One region of the Labrenzia sp. C1B70 genome, then DNA from elsewhere that is predicted to be linked to it. Evidence: predicted binding sites of a transcription regulator. Region 1 holds the regulator's gene; each other region holds the start of a gene.
The links. The regulator LexA, encoded in region 1, represses DNA repair genes until DNA is damaged. The targets are predictions, from matches to a motif close to TGTTCNNNNTGTGTTCNG.
Positions count from the first base shown of each region.

Region 2: the regulator LexA is predicted to act here: its motif matches at 2,713-2,730, upstream of Q666_RS57020 (single-stranded DNA-binding protein).
Region 3: the regulator LexA is predicted to act here: its motif matches at 1,887-1,904, upstream of Q666_RS62420 (PA0069 family radical SAM protein).

Region 1 covers NZ_AXCE01000034.1:283,680-287,892, forward strand. Annotated here, with positions in the region: gene Q666_RS55915 (ComEC/Rec2 family competence protein) at 1-1,688, shown strand, start outside; gene lexA (transcriptional repressor LexA) at 1,693-2,403, opposite strand; gene Q666_RS55925 (hypothetical protein) at 2,525-3,328, opposite strand; gene Q666_RS55930 (acyl-CoA synthetase) at 3,421-4,213, opposite strand, start outside.
Region 2 covers NZ_AXCE01000034.1:536,821-541,033, forward strand. Annotated here, with positions in the region: gene Q666_RS57010 (L,D-transpeptidase family protein) at 1-824, opposite strand, end outside; gene Q666_RS57015 (hypothetical protein) at 1,356-1,832, shown strand; gene Q666_RS57020 (single-stranded DNA-binding protein) at 1,894-2,454, opposite strand; gene uvrA (excinuclease ABC subunit UvrA) at 3,039-4,213, shown strand, end outside.
Region 3 covers NZ_AXCE01000062.1:328,466-332,678, forward strand. Annotated here, with positions in the region: gene Q666_RS62415 (ribonuclease HII) at 31-681, opposite strand; gene Q666_RS62420 (PA0069 family radical SAM protein) at 727-1,839, opposite strand; gene Q666_RS62425 (transporter substrate-binding domain-containing protein) at 1,995-2,837, opposite strand; gene Q666_RS62430 (glycosyltransferase) at 3,207-3,902, shown strand; gene moaB (molybdenum cofactor biosynthesis protein B) at 3,956-4,213, opposite strand, start outside.

The sequences.
Region 1 (4,213 bases):
GGTCCCCCGAGGTCATCGAGACTGAGGAGGCTGGAAATGAATTTCGCCCTGCCGTTGCCGTTGCCAAGCTTCGAATAGACCTCGCGGAGCGTATCAGGAGCAATCTTTCGGAAGGGCCGGAAACCGCACTGATCGTTGCTCTTCTGGTTGGAGACCGCAGCGGAATAACCGAAGAGCAGGAAGAGATTTTGCGGGCCGCCGGACTGGCTCACATTCTTGCAATTTCTGGACTGCATATGGCGCTCTTTGCCGGCGGCGCCTATGGCGCGGTCTTAGTGCTCTTTTGCTTGGTGCCGGTCCTGACGCTCAGGTGGCCAGTGCACAAGTGGGCCGCGCTTTCAGCCCTTGGTGCTGCCGTTATTTATCTGCTTCTGTCCGGTGGTGCGGTTGCGACGCAACGATCGTTCCTGATGATCGCGATTGTCTTTGTCGGAATTCTGGTGGGGCGACGCGGCCTAACCCTGCGAAGCGTAGCGTTGGCTGGCCTCGTACTCTTGCTGATTGCTCCTGAGCGGTTGTTTTTCCCCGGCTTCCAGATGTCCTTCGCTGCCGTGATCTGCCTGGTCGCCGTATATGACCTGTGGCGGCAGCGAGATCGTTCCCTGTCTGGTGAAAGAGTGTCCGGATGGGGCATGGCGACTTGTCTTTACCTCGGCAAGTGGGTTGCAGGGCTGTTCGTCACCGCATTGGTCGCAGGGCTGGCGACCGGCATAATAGGCGCTCATCACTTCAGCCGCATCGCGCCCTATGGCCTTGTCGGCAACTTGCTGGGAATGCCGGTGTTTTCACTTGTTGTGATGCCGATGGGAGTACTTGCATTCGTTCTGATGCCCTTCGGCCTTGCAGCTCTCCCTCTGGCTGTCATGTCTTTCGGAGTTTCACTTCTGTTGAAGGTTGCTTCCTTTACCGCAGCCCTTGATGCCGGCAGCGGAACTTCCGGAAGGCTCGACGGGGCTGCAGCATTGCTGTTGCTATCAGCATTATTTGCCGGATTGTTGGTGCCTGGCAGAAAGCGTGTGCTCGCAGGAGTGCCTCTCGTCGCAGGAATATTGATTGTTCTCACCAGCCGGCCTCCGGATATCCAGATTGCTGCAAGCGGCTCTCGAATAGCTGCCCGCGATGAAACGGGAACTTTGCGTTACGCAGCAAGGGGGAGATCGTTTGCAAGTGATCTCTGGCTGCAGTCGGAAGGAGTGAGGAATGATGCGATCTTGTCGCGCAAGATGAAATCGCCTCAAAGAAATTGCGATGACGACGGTTGTGTCATCAGGGCCTACGTCAATTCAGAGGACGCAGAACGGCTGGATAGCAGGCAATCGTTTCTTGCAATCGCGCAGCCAAAGACATTTGAAGCGTTTCAGCTGGATTGCCGATATGCCGATTTGGTCGTGACCGATCTTGTCGCTCCGGAGAGCTGCGGTGCAGCCCTCGTTCTGGATCGCGGTACGCGCACCGAACGTGGTGCCGTCTCCATCTGGCTATCGCCCGGTGATTTCAGCGAGGCCGCGAATGCTACGAGCGGTGCCAGTGGACCGGGCCATCCGCCAAACGAAAATCTGAAAATCGAGAAACTGAAGTTTGCCATCCCTGACCCACCGCGCCCCTGGCATCAGCAGGGAACGGTAACGAGAGACAGCCTGCGTCTAGCCGAGCGCGCCTCGGTGGCCGAAGCGCGCGCAGAGGAGTGACTGGTCAATACTGACGAAACAGGGCAACGAGGCGGCCCTGAACACGAACGCGGCCGGGACCGAAGATCCTGGTTTCATATGCCGGGTTGGCTGCTTCAAGAGCGATGGAAGCGCCTTTCTTGCGCAGCCGTTTCAAGGTGGCTTCTTCATCGTCCACGAGTGCAACAACGATGTCGCCACTGTCGGCACTGTCGGTCCGACGGATAAGAACGGTATCACCGTCCAGAATGCCCGCCTCAATCATGGAATCGCCACGAACCTCCAGCGCGTAGTGTTCCCCGCGACCAAGCAGGTCCTGCGGCACTGTGATGGAATGGCTGTGTGTTTGAATGGCCTCGATGGGCACACCGGCTGCAATGCGGCCCATGACGGGAATTTCCGTAACACTGGACACCGGCACCGGTGCAGCTTTTTCCGGCTCCGGTTTGCCGAGTGAGCCTTCAATGACTTCAGGTGAGAAGCTGCCTCTTGGCCGTGGAGCGCCCAGGCCGGGTGCGATGGAGTCCGGAAGACGAACAACTTCCATGGCTCTGGCCCGGTTCGGCAGGCGCCGGATGAAGCCACGTTCTTCAAGCGCGGTGATCAGGCGGTGAATGCCGGACTTGGAGCGCAGGTCGAGCGCGTCCTTCATTTCGTCGAAAGACGGCGGCACACCGGTTTCTTTCAGTCTTTCGTGAATGAACATGAGCAGTTCGTACTGCTTGCGCGTCAGCATGTAGGCGTCCCCTGACCGAGAAAACATCTGGTACAAATCAAGAACATGGTACCTGTTCTCATTGTGTTCTGCAAGGGTAAATGTTCTCTTACTGTTCTTGGCTTCGAACAAGTTGCCGTATTCAATCCGTCTCCGATATTGGATTTAGGTCGTCCTTCGATCCGGTCAGGATCAGCAGTTCACAGGTGATCAAAGTCGGCGCGCCACCAGCGGTGAGAGTGCCCCGATGTAGTCCACCTTCGAGATCAACGGCGCGGATTGGGACGCAAAGCTCTTGCTCCGGTTTCGCGCCAGCGTTTTCAGTCAGGAGTATCTCGGAGATCAGACCTGTCATCGGCTGGGCGTCGCGGAACGCTGCTCCGGCCAGACTGCCCAGTCCATAGACTTCGTAGGAGGGTGCTTTCAGCTCTTTTGCAAGTTCTTGGATGCTGTCCGTCAGGTCGGCAAACGGAGCGAGTGTGGTGATAAGCGCATTGTAGTCGGTTGTCCGTGACTGTTCGTCATCCTGTTGCACACGAAACAGCGTGAATTCGGTTTCCGGATCCAGCGATGCCACGAACGCTGCGCCTTGCAGGCCGTACCCTTTGATGGCCCCCTGATGCGCAACCTTCAGCGTATGCGGCAGTAAGTGGCCAAGGTGCTCGACTTCTTCCTCGTGCCAATAAGCGTGTACATGAGCGAACCATTCACCATCTCGTATCCCGAGAATGGCAACTGCGGACTCCAGCGTTGCGCCTTTCGAGGAGTGCGTGTCGCTGTACCAGGCTGCATGTCGGTCATCGATTGCACAGGCAGGCATCACAAAGTCGAACGCTTCGAGCATCAGCCCGGAAAGATCGAGAACGGCGGAGCTCAGTCCTTGGTGCGTGGCGAAGCGGCCCAGCGCCTCCAGCAAGGGAGTTTGCTCTGCCAGGGAGATTTCCAATGGTTTCGCCAGACATCTGGCATGTGGGAGCCGATTGATGGCAGAAGGGCCGGGATGACGAATGTCGGACAGAGACCTGGGGGCGGGCCGTCTCACAACAGGCCTTTCTCGGTCAAATGCTCCCGCACCAGTTTCTTGGTGATCTTGCCATAGGCACTTGTCGGCATTGCGGGAATGAAGAGATAACGTGCAGGCATCTTGTAGCGGGCGATCTTGCCGTTCAGATAGTCGCTGAGTTCCTGAGGGTCGGGTGACTTGTCTGGGGCAGCCACACAAACGGCTAGGCCAACTTCGCCCCATTGCCTGTCCGGAATGCCGAGAATTGCGACCTCGGAAATATCCGGATGTGTAAGCAGCACTTCCTCGACTTCCTTCGGGTAGACGTTGGAGCCACCAGAAATGTACATGTCCGACGCTCGGCCTGTCAGAAAGAGGTAGCGCTGTTCATCCATGTGACCGATGTCTCCGGTGCGGAACCAGCCGTTCCGGAAAGACTTCTGGTTGGCGTCTTCGTCTTCCAGATAGCCAGCACAGACTGCCGTACCGATGACGCAGACTTCACCCGTTTCATTGGGGGGCAGGTGATTGCCATCCTCGTCCTGGATCGAAACCTCTATACCTGTGCGCTCCGTACCGCAGGTGCCGCTGCGTGTCTCAGGTCCATCCTCCAGAAAATGATCCTGTGGCCGCAGCACGGTGATGTTTCCGGTGACCTCGCCAAGTCCGTAGTATTGAACCAGAACGTGCCCCAATTTCTGGAGTGCCAGCTTCTGGTCCTCCCTGTACATGGGAGCCCCCGCATAAATGACGTGACGAAGGCTCGAGTGATCGTACTGATCAACAGAAGGGTCTTCCACCAGGCGTTTGACGATTGTGGGAACAGTG
Region 2 (4,213 bases), 250 kb from region 1:
GCTCGCAGGCGGGCTAACTCTTCGGTCAGCTTGCGAAAATGTTCACTCTGAGGCTGCGCTTTGGCAACTGCTGTTTCGGCATTGGCCGCTGCCTTGAAGCCTTCCAGGGCTGCAACGAGATCGACTTCATGCCTCGGAAGATCGTGGTATTCGGATATCCGGTTCGGATCGACACGGCCGCGCCTGGAATCCAGAACATATGTCAGAACGGCTGCACTCATCTCCATCTCGAACCGCATCGTAGCGGCATCGAGTGCCTCACCTTCAAGACCTTCAGTTACGGGAAGATCGACGACATAGTCTTCCGGGTTCAGCGCAAATTTGCCTGTATCAGCGAGACTGCTACGGACCGCGATTGCCTTTTCTGTCGGCTGACCGTCTTTCACCCAGACGAAATCGGGATGCTCACGATAGAATGAAATGACTGCAGCCCCCACTTCCGGAAGGACGGTGAGCGACATGTCTTTCAATGCCGGACGCGCCGTGTCGAATGCGGTCAGAACGACCGGAGCCTGTGGCAGGCTATCGCTTTCGGTGCTCGGGGCATCCGTCGTTTCAACGGGCTGGACATCAGGCTTCACCTCGGCGGACTTGATCTCCGACAATTCAGCCAGCGAAACCTTCTTCCAGCTGTCGGCCGTGTAATTGAGGTAGCGCGGCGCAGAGACCTTTGCGGTAACGACCTTCTTGCTAAGATCCTGTTGGCGCTCACGCTCTTGCTGTCGGCGATGCGCTTCCGGATTGAACAGACGCTGGAACAACCCCTGCGCGGAAGCAGGCTCAACCGAGACCAGGTTAAAACCGGAAAAAAGCACCGTCGCCATCAAGCCAGCCCTGAGGGACGTCCCCAGGACAGAACGTTTCGGTTTTTTCCCGGTACATTCGCTCAGTGCCATTGCATTCGCTCGCATTGTCTAAACCCGCTTTTTTTAAATCTTTTCGAACCTGACGCCTTGCCCAAGTCACCAGGGTTTTATTGCTTCCCTGCAAGGATCGAAGGCTGTTCGGCATATCCGCCGAGGATGTTCTACATCCGAGCGTGATATGGCAACGCAGTTACCGTGCAACCGGGCCCCGCGACCCGATTCCCGGAAACTGCGCCCGTAAACCGTTTGATACTATAACAGGGTTCATCAGATGGTTAAGGGGCGCCGTCCTACACAGGTTTGAAATCAGTCGACTGTGACGATTTTGCCTCGTTGCTGACAGTACAGCTGCCCACCATCACGGTGCCAGAAACGGCAGAACTGCGGCTGTTTGGAAAAACAACCTGGCGTGATTGGCATCACGCCACCTTCTTCATCAAAGGCGTATCTACGGCTTCACGAGTACGTGAGACATTACCGGAGAGCCAAATGCCGTTTCAATTCAATGTTGGTGACCATTCGTCACCGATCTGGAAATACACAAGTTTCAACTCTTCCCAGTATTCAAAGCTGAAATGGGCCAGAAACAAGCTTTTCAAGATGGTCAAGAACAACCCGGGATGTAATGCCTATTTCCGGACGCTGCCCAAGGGGCGAAGCTTGTCGGACATGATCAACGACAGCTCGATTTGGGTGAATTACGGACCGACCATTTCACCGCTACATGGGGAAATCCACGTTCCTTCCGGGGAAATCGCGGTTGGTGACCGGGCCTTTAAAATGGGCAGGTGGATGGTGCTGGCCACCATCATTCATGAATTCGCGCATCACAACGGCGCCCCGATTACGGGTGGCGACACACGCGCAGAAGAAGCCGTCTATCACTGCGGTCTCGGCAGTGCGAAGGAATATTACGACGGCGTTGATGACCCGAACACGCCTTACGACCCAAACGTCGGCGGTTGATCAACATACCCTGGTGCGCGGCCCCAAAGCATGGGACCGCACCCGGTAGCGCAGAAAAAGATCAGAACGGAATTTCGTCGTCCATGGGGCCGCCGCCGCCACCGCCACCGGACGGACCGCCGTAACCGCCACCGCTGCTGGAACCGCCGCCATAGCCACCACCGAAATTCCCGCCGGAACCGGAACCGCCGCCGCCGAAGCCACCTCCGCCACCGCCTTGTGAGTCATTGCCGTAATCGGGAAGACCGCCGGATGCACCGCCACCTTCGCCGCGGCCGTCAAGCATGGTCAGGTTGGAGTTGAAGCCCTGTAGCACGATCTCGGTGGAGTACCGGTCCTGACCGGACTGATCCTGCCATTTGCGGGTCTGAAGCTGGCCTTCGAGATAAACCTTTGATCCCTTGCGCAGATATTGCTCCGCAACTTTGCAAAGACCGTCGTTGAAGATCACGACGCGGTGCCACTCCGTCTTTTCACGACGCTCACCGGTGTTGCGGTCGCGCCAGGACTCCGACGTCGCAATCCGGAGATTGGCGATCGGGCGGCCATCCTGCGTACGGCGGATTTCCGGGTCTGCTCCCAGATTGCCGACCAAAATTACTTTGTTGACGCTGCCCGCCATACTGAACTCCTGTTTGTTTTTCGTTGACCCCGCCGACGATGTTCGTGTGCTTCTCCGGCACGTGTCGATAAACGGTCAACGTTGCAAGCTTTGCTGCTAGAAACAAGAACCCTAACGGCACGCCAACAGCTTCGCCGCTATTTTCGCCAGGCTTCACTCATTTTCCACAAGGCAACTCACAAACTGCCGCCTGGTTCATCCGCCTAAAATTCGAGCAAAGTCAACAGACACAATCCTTGATTGCGCCAAGTTACAATTTGCTCCACTTTTGTTCCAATCAAGCCCCGATTTTTCTGTCAGGACATTATCTCACGAACTGCGAGGTTTCGGTCACCTATTTCTGCTCGGCTCCTGACGCGGCAATCGTTAATGTACTTGTTTTGTTCTTACCATTTCTGTAAAAGCGATTCAATCAGGCCTCGCATCGACAAGTGCCTCCGGCACGATAATGAAAATGCCTCACTGGAAGCTCCGCCCGAAACTGCTATATCGGGGCAAACAGACATCATCGGCAATGGACCATCTTAGCGTATGCGAGAGCAACAATCGGCTTTGGGCGACGCATGCGGTCAGGAAGAACGACAATGAAGACAGCCAAGGGATCGCAGTCGGAAGAAGCCTGGAAGGCGGACCCAACACGGGTCATCAGCATCCGTGGCGCACGGGAGCATAATCTCAAGGGCGTCGATCTGGACCTGCCCCGCGACAAGTTGATTGTCATGACCGGCCTGTCTGGCTCAGGCAAGTCGTCACTCGCCTTCGACACCATATATGCAGAAGGACAGCGGCGGTACGTGGAAAGCCTGTCCGCCTACGCGCGCCAGTTCCTGGAAATGATGCAGAAACCGGACGTCGACCAGATCGACGGACTGTCGCCGGCAATCTCCATCGAACAGAAGACCACGTCCCGCAATCCGCGCTCCACGGTCGGAACGGTTACGGAAATCTACGATTACATGCGCCTTTTGTTTGCGCGTGTCGGCGTTCCCTATTCCCCCGCCACCGGTCTGCCGATCGAAAGCCAGACCGTCAGCCAGATGGTCGATCGCATTCTGGAGCTGGAAGAAGGTGCCCGCCTCTACCTGCTCGCGCCGATGGTTCGCGGCCGCAAGGGCGAGTACCGCAAGGAACTTGCCGAGCTGATGAAGAAGGGTTTCCAGCGCGTCAAGATCGACGGAACCTTCCATGAGATTTCCGAGGCCCCTGCCCTCGACAAGAAATTCAAGCACGATATCGACGTCGTCGTAGACCGTATCGTCGTGCGTGACGATATCTCCGGTCGGCTTGCAGATTCACTGGAAACGGCGCTGAAACTTGCCGATGGCATTGCAATTGCCGAATTTGCCGACAAGACCGACGAGAACGGCAACCCGGAACGGCTGATCTTTTCCGAAAAATTTGCCTGCCCGGTATCCGGCTTCACCATTCCGGAGATCGAGCCGCGTCTGTTCTCGTTCAACAATCCCTTCGGTGCCTGCCCCACTTGTGATGGCCTTGGAACAACACTCGCCTTCGAGGAAGACCTGGTTGTTCCTGACCACTCGCTTTCCTTGCGCGAAGGAGCTGTCCTGCCGTGGGCGAAGACAGGGTCGACATCACCTTATTATGCCCAGACGCTGGAAGCACTCTGCAGTCATTTCAAGGTGTCCATGGCAACGCCCTGGAAGGATCTTCCTTCGGAAGTGCGCGAGGCAATCCTTCATGGAACCGGCAATGCGAAGATTGAATTCGTCTATGATGACGGCGTCCGCAGCTACCG
Region 3 (4,213 bases), on a different contig from region 1:
GTCTAAACCCAACCCGTTATGTCCGGAACCTCAAGACCCTGCAGCCAGCCTGACCGGCTTGAAGCTGAGGCGATGATGAACGGTTGGCCCATGGCGTTCCAGCGCTGCCTGGTGCTGCGGCACGCCATACCCCTTGTGCTGGGCAAACCCGTAGTCCGGAAAACTGGCGTCGAGGTGAACCATCATCCGGTCTCTTGTCACCTTCGCAACGATAGAGGCAGCCGCAACGCACAGGCAGCGGCCATCTCCCTTGATCAATGCCTGTCCGGCCTGATTCAGCCCATGCGGTACATCTCGGCCGTCGACAAGAACGTAGTCGGGAACCAGAGGTAGGTGATTGACGGCCCGCACCATGGCCGACAGGGTTGCGGTGCGAATATTGACAGCATCGATCGTTGCCGGTGAAGCGCTGGCGAGCGAGACATGGGCTGTAGCAACAATCTGCTCGAAAAGCTCTTCGCGCCGGGCTTCGGTCAGTTTCTTGGAATCATTGAGGCCAAGCGGTACCCGGTCGTAATCCAGGATAACCGCGGCCGTGACCACGGGCCCGGCCCAGGGGCCGCGACCGGCTTCGTCTACGCCGCAGAGCCGACCGTCAAAGGATTTCGCGTGCTTACGCTCGATCACAAGGTCCGGGCTATCGGGAAAGGCAAGGTCAAAGAGGAAAGGGCTGAACGTCATGAACTGCACCCTGCCGTCCGGCAGCAAGTTTCTCAAGATCTTGCGTCAAAACAGGTCCAATTGCACACCGCCTTTTTGCGGCTGGACGAAGGCCTCGGTGTTGAGCTTTCGGCGACGCAGATTGAGGCCAAGGCGTTTCGCTCCCAGCGAGAACCGTTTGGCAATCTGGTCGGCATAAGGACCTCTCCCGCGCATGCGCTCGCCCCATTTGGCGTCATAGTCCTTGCCGCCGCGCATGGCGCGGATCAGGTTCATCACATGGCGGTAACGGTCCGGACGCTCTCGCAGCAGCCAGTCCCGAAAGAGTTCCGACACTTCCAGGGGAAGCCGTAAAAGGATGTAGGCAACCTCCGTCGCGCCATGCTCGGCTGCCGCTTCCAGAACGTTTTCAATTTCGCTGTCTGTCAGGGCTGGGATCACAGGCGCCATCATTACAGACGTGGGAATGCCCGCGTCGGAGAGAGCCCGGACGGCCTCAAGCCTTTTGTGGGGTGCAGACGCACGCGGCTCCATGGCCCGGCAGAGTTTCTTGTCGAGCGTCGTGACCGACAAGGCAACCTTCACCAGATTTCGTTCTGCCAGCCTCGACAGAATGTCGATATCTCGCGTGACCAGGGCTGACTTGGTGACGATCGCAACCGGGTGGGAGCAATTGTCCAGCACTTCCAGGATCTCACGCATCAGCTTGTAGCCGCGTTCCATCGGCTGGTAGGGATCAGTATTGGTGCCGATGGCGATCACGCGCGGCTGATAACCGGGGCGGGAAAGTTCACGCTCCAGAAGTTGGGCGGCATTGGGTTTGGCAAACAGCCTGGTTTCGAAATCCAGGCCCGGAGACAGCCCCATGAACGCGTGGCTCGGTCTGGCGAAACAGTAGATGCATCCATGTTCGCAGCCCCGGTACGGATTGATCGAGCGGTCGAAGGAAATATCCGGCGACTCGTTTCGGGTGATGATTGTGCGCGCACGCTCTTCCTGAACCTGGGTTTTCAGCGGCGGCAGGTCTTCAAGCGTTTCCCAGCCATCGTCGAAACATTCACGAGTTAATTTCTCGAAGCGGCCGGAGGCATTGAGCGCAGCCGCGCGTCCACGCCGCCTGTGCTCGGCAACGGAGCGGACATCGGGTACAAGGCCGGCTGCGTCGGCTGGTAGTGAAATCTCATCGGGGGGACTGAAGGGCACGCGAGAACGTCCAGGTTACGAAATGGAACATAACAAGAACATTATCACGACGCCAACGCGACGCAAGATGCTGATTACACCTTGTGGGTTTTGATCTTCAAAAGATGGTGGACTGCAGACCAGGCCGGAATTCAGGAACCGCCACGGTCATCGTGACCTGGCCGGCGACCAAGGTATTTGATCAGGATCGCATCCAGCGTCCCGTCGGACTGCATCTCGCGAATGGTTTCGTCGTAGCGTCCGGGAAGGCTTTCGATATCCGGGTAGGTCGAGGCTTTGGCAAAGACGTTGTAGTAGGGCTTCGTTATCAGCGGTAGCGGTAACGTCGCCAACTGGTCCAGCCTCCCGGCCTTCTTTTCCTCGTAGAGCGTGCTGATGGTGTTCATGGGAACGGCATCCACACGCTTTGCCAGCAGCATGCCGATCTGGAGATTGTTGCTGGCGACCGTCTGAAAATCGAGGCCGGCGTTGAGGAACTCCGGGGTATAGGCGAAATCCTGCGTGATACCGATCTGCAGCCCCTTCAGGTCGTCGTAGCCTTCGAAACGGATTGTTCCGGCATCTTCGGCGCGGATGAAGAAGCTCCAGCTGATGTCGATGTAGCTTTCGTCCGGATAGTTCAGGTACTCCATCCGGTCCGGCTTCTTGGAAAACAATAGCAGCATGTCCGCCCGTCCGGCGCGCGCTTCCTGTTGGATGCGAGTTCCGGAATCGATCAGTTCCAGCGAATAGGAAAGGCCGAGACGGCGCATGACTTCATCGAGAACTTCGACGTCGATACCCTTGTAGACCCCGTCTTCGACAAACTTGTATGGCTCTTCCGGGGTTGCCAGCACCACGAGGTCTCGGGCCGATGCTGTCCCGGCCAGCAAAACCATGGACAGAACAAACCCGGCGAGCCCCATGAAAATCCGACTGAGCGTCTGCGTCAGGTATCCTGCGCCTGAAGTTGGCTGTTGATCGGGTGTCGTCATGGCGCGATCGCTTGGTTTCTGGTCGAAGTAAGAGCTTTCAGCTTTGGTATGCACTCTTAAGATAACATGAAACCCGGCACTTCCATTTGCCGAAAAGGGGCTATTTTCCTGAAAACCGTCAAATGGATACCGATCGGTTTCACACTGGAGCAACTTTTCACGGCCCTATGACAAATGTGAAAGAGGTACTGCTACAGCTTTCGCCCGGTCTTTTCTTTTCATACAACCAAAGTAGACATTACCTGGCGATATATATCGCGAAGGTTGGTGGCCGATTATTGGAGTTTGTTAAGAATCCCAACAAAAAAACAGCTCCCGGATCGTCGGCGACACTCGCACTTTGAAAAAAATCATGTAAAACTTGAGATCATGATCAGCGTCATCATTGCGACAAGAAATTCCGAAACCGAACTCGTTCACGCGCTTTCGGCCCTGGTGCCGGCAGCTGCAGAGGGCGTTATCCGCGAAGTTATCGTGGTCGATGGTGGTTCGTCGGACAATACCGAGAAGGTTGCCGACGCGGCCGGGTGTGTCTGGACCAGCCGGGGCAATGCTTCCCGCAGCGAACGCCTTGCCTATGGCGCCTCCATGGCGAGCCGGGGCGACTGGCTATTGTTCCTGCGGCCGGAAACGCTTCTGGAAAGCGGCTGGCATCATGAGGCCCAGGCCTTCATCGAGCGGGCAGCCCGTGCCTCCAACGGTCCACGGACCGCCGCAAGCTTCCGCCTTCGCTATGAGGCTTTCGGGCTCAGTGCGCGGGTAAGCGAGTCTTTTGCAGCCTTGCGGTCCCAACTGCTTGGCATGCCTTACGGCAACCAGGGCCTGCTGATCTCCAGACAGTTTTATCAGAAGCTCGGCGGCCATCGGCCGTTGCCGGAGCTGGAAGATCTCGATATCGCCAAGCGTATCGGACGTGGGCGGATGGTGTTCTTGCGGGCTGCCGCCGTCTCTTCGGGTGAACCCGAGCGGGAAGGGCTGTTTTCCAGGTTCCGCCAGGCCTTCGCACGCTTTTGCGTCGGTACCCTGCGCATTCCAGCGAGTGTTGCCGTCAAGCTGCACGGCTGAACAAGGCACTGCACGGTTCTGAGCGGATACGCTCTTCTTCGGTATGGTGGCGATCACGCCTCCCGCAGCTTGCCGCGCTTCAGGTGCTCGTCCAGCCTGGGCATGATCTCCACGAAATTGCAGGGCATGTGACGATAGTCCAGCTGCCATTTCAGGATACCGTCCCAGGCGTCCTTGCAGGCGCCCGGGGAACCGGGCAGCACGAAAATATAAGTTGCCCCGGCGACGCCGCCGGTCGCACGGGACTGGATCGTGGAGGTGCCGATCTTGTCGTAGGAGATCCGGTGAAAGACCTCTGAAAAGCCGTCCAT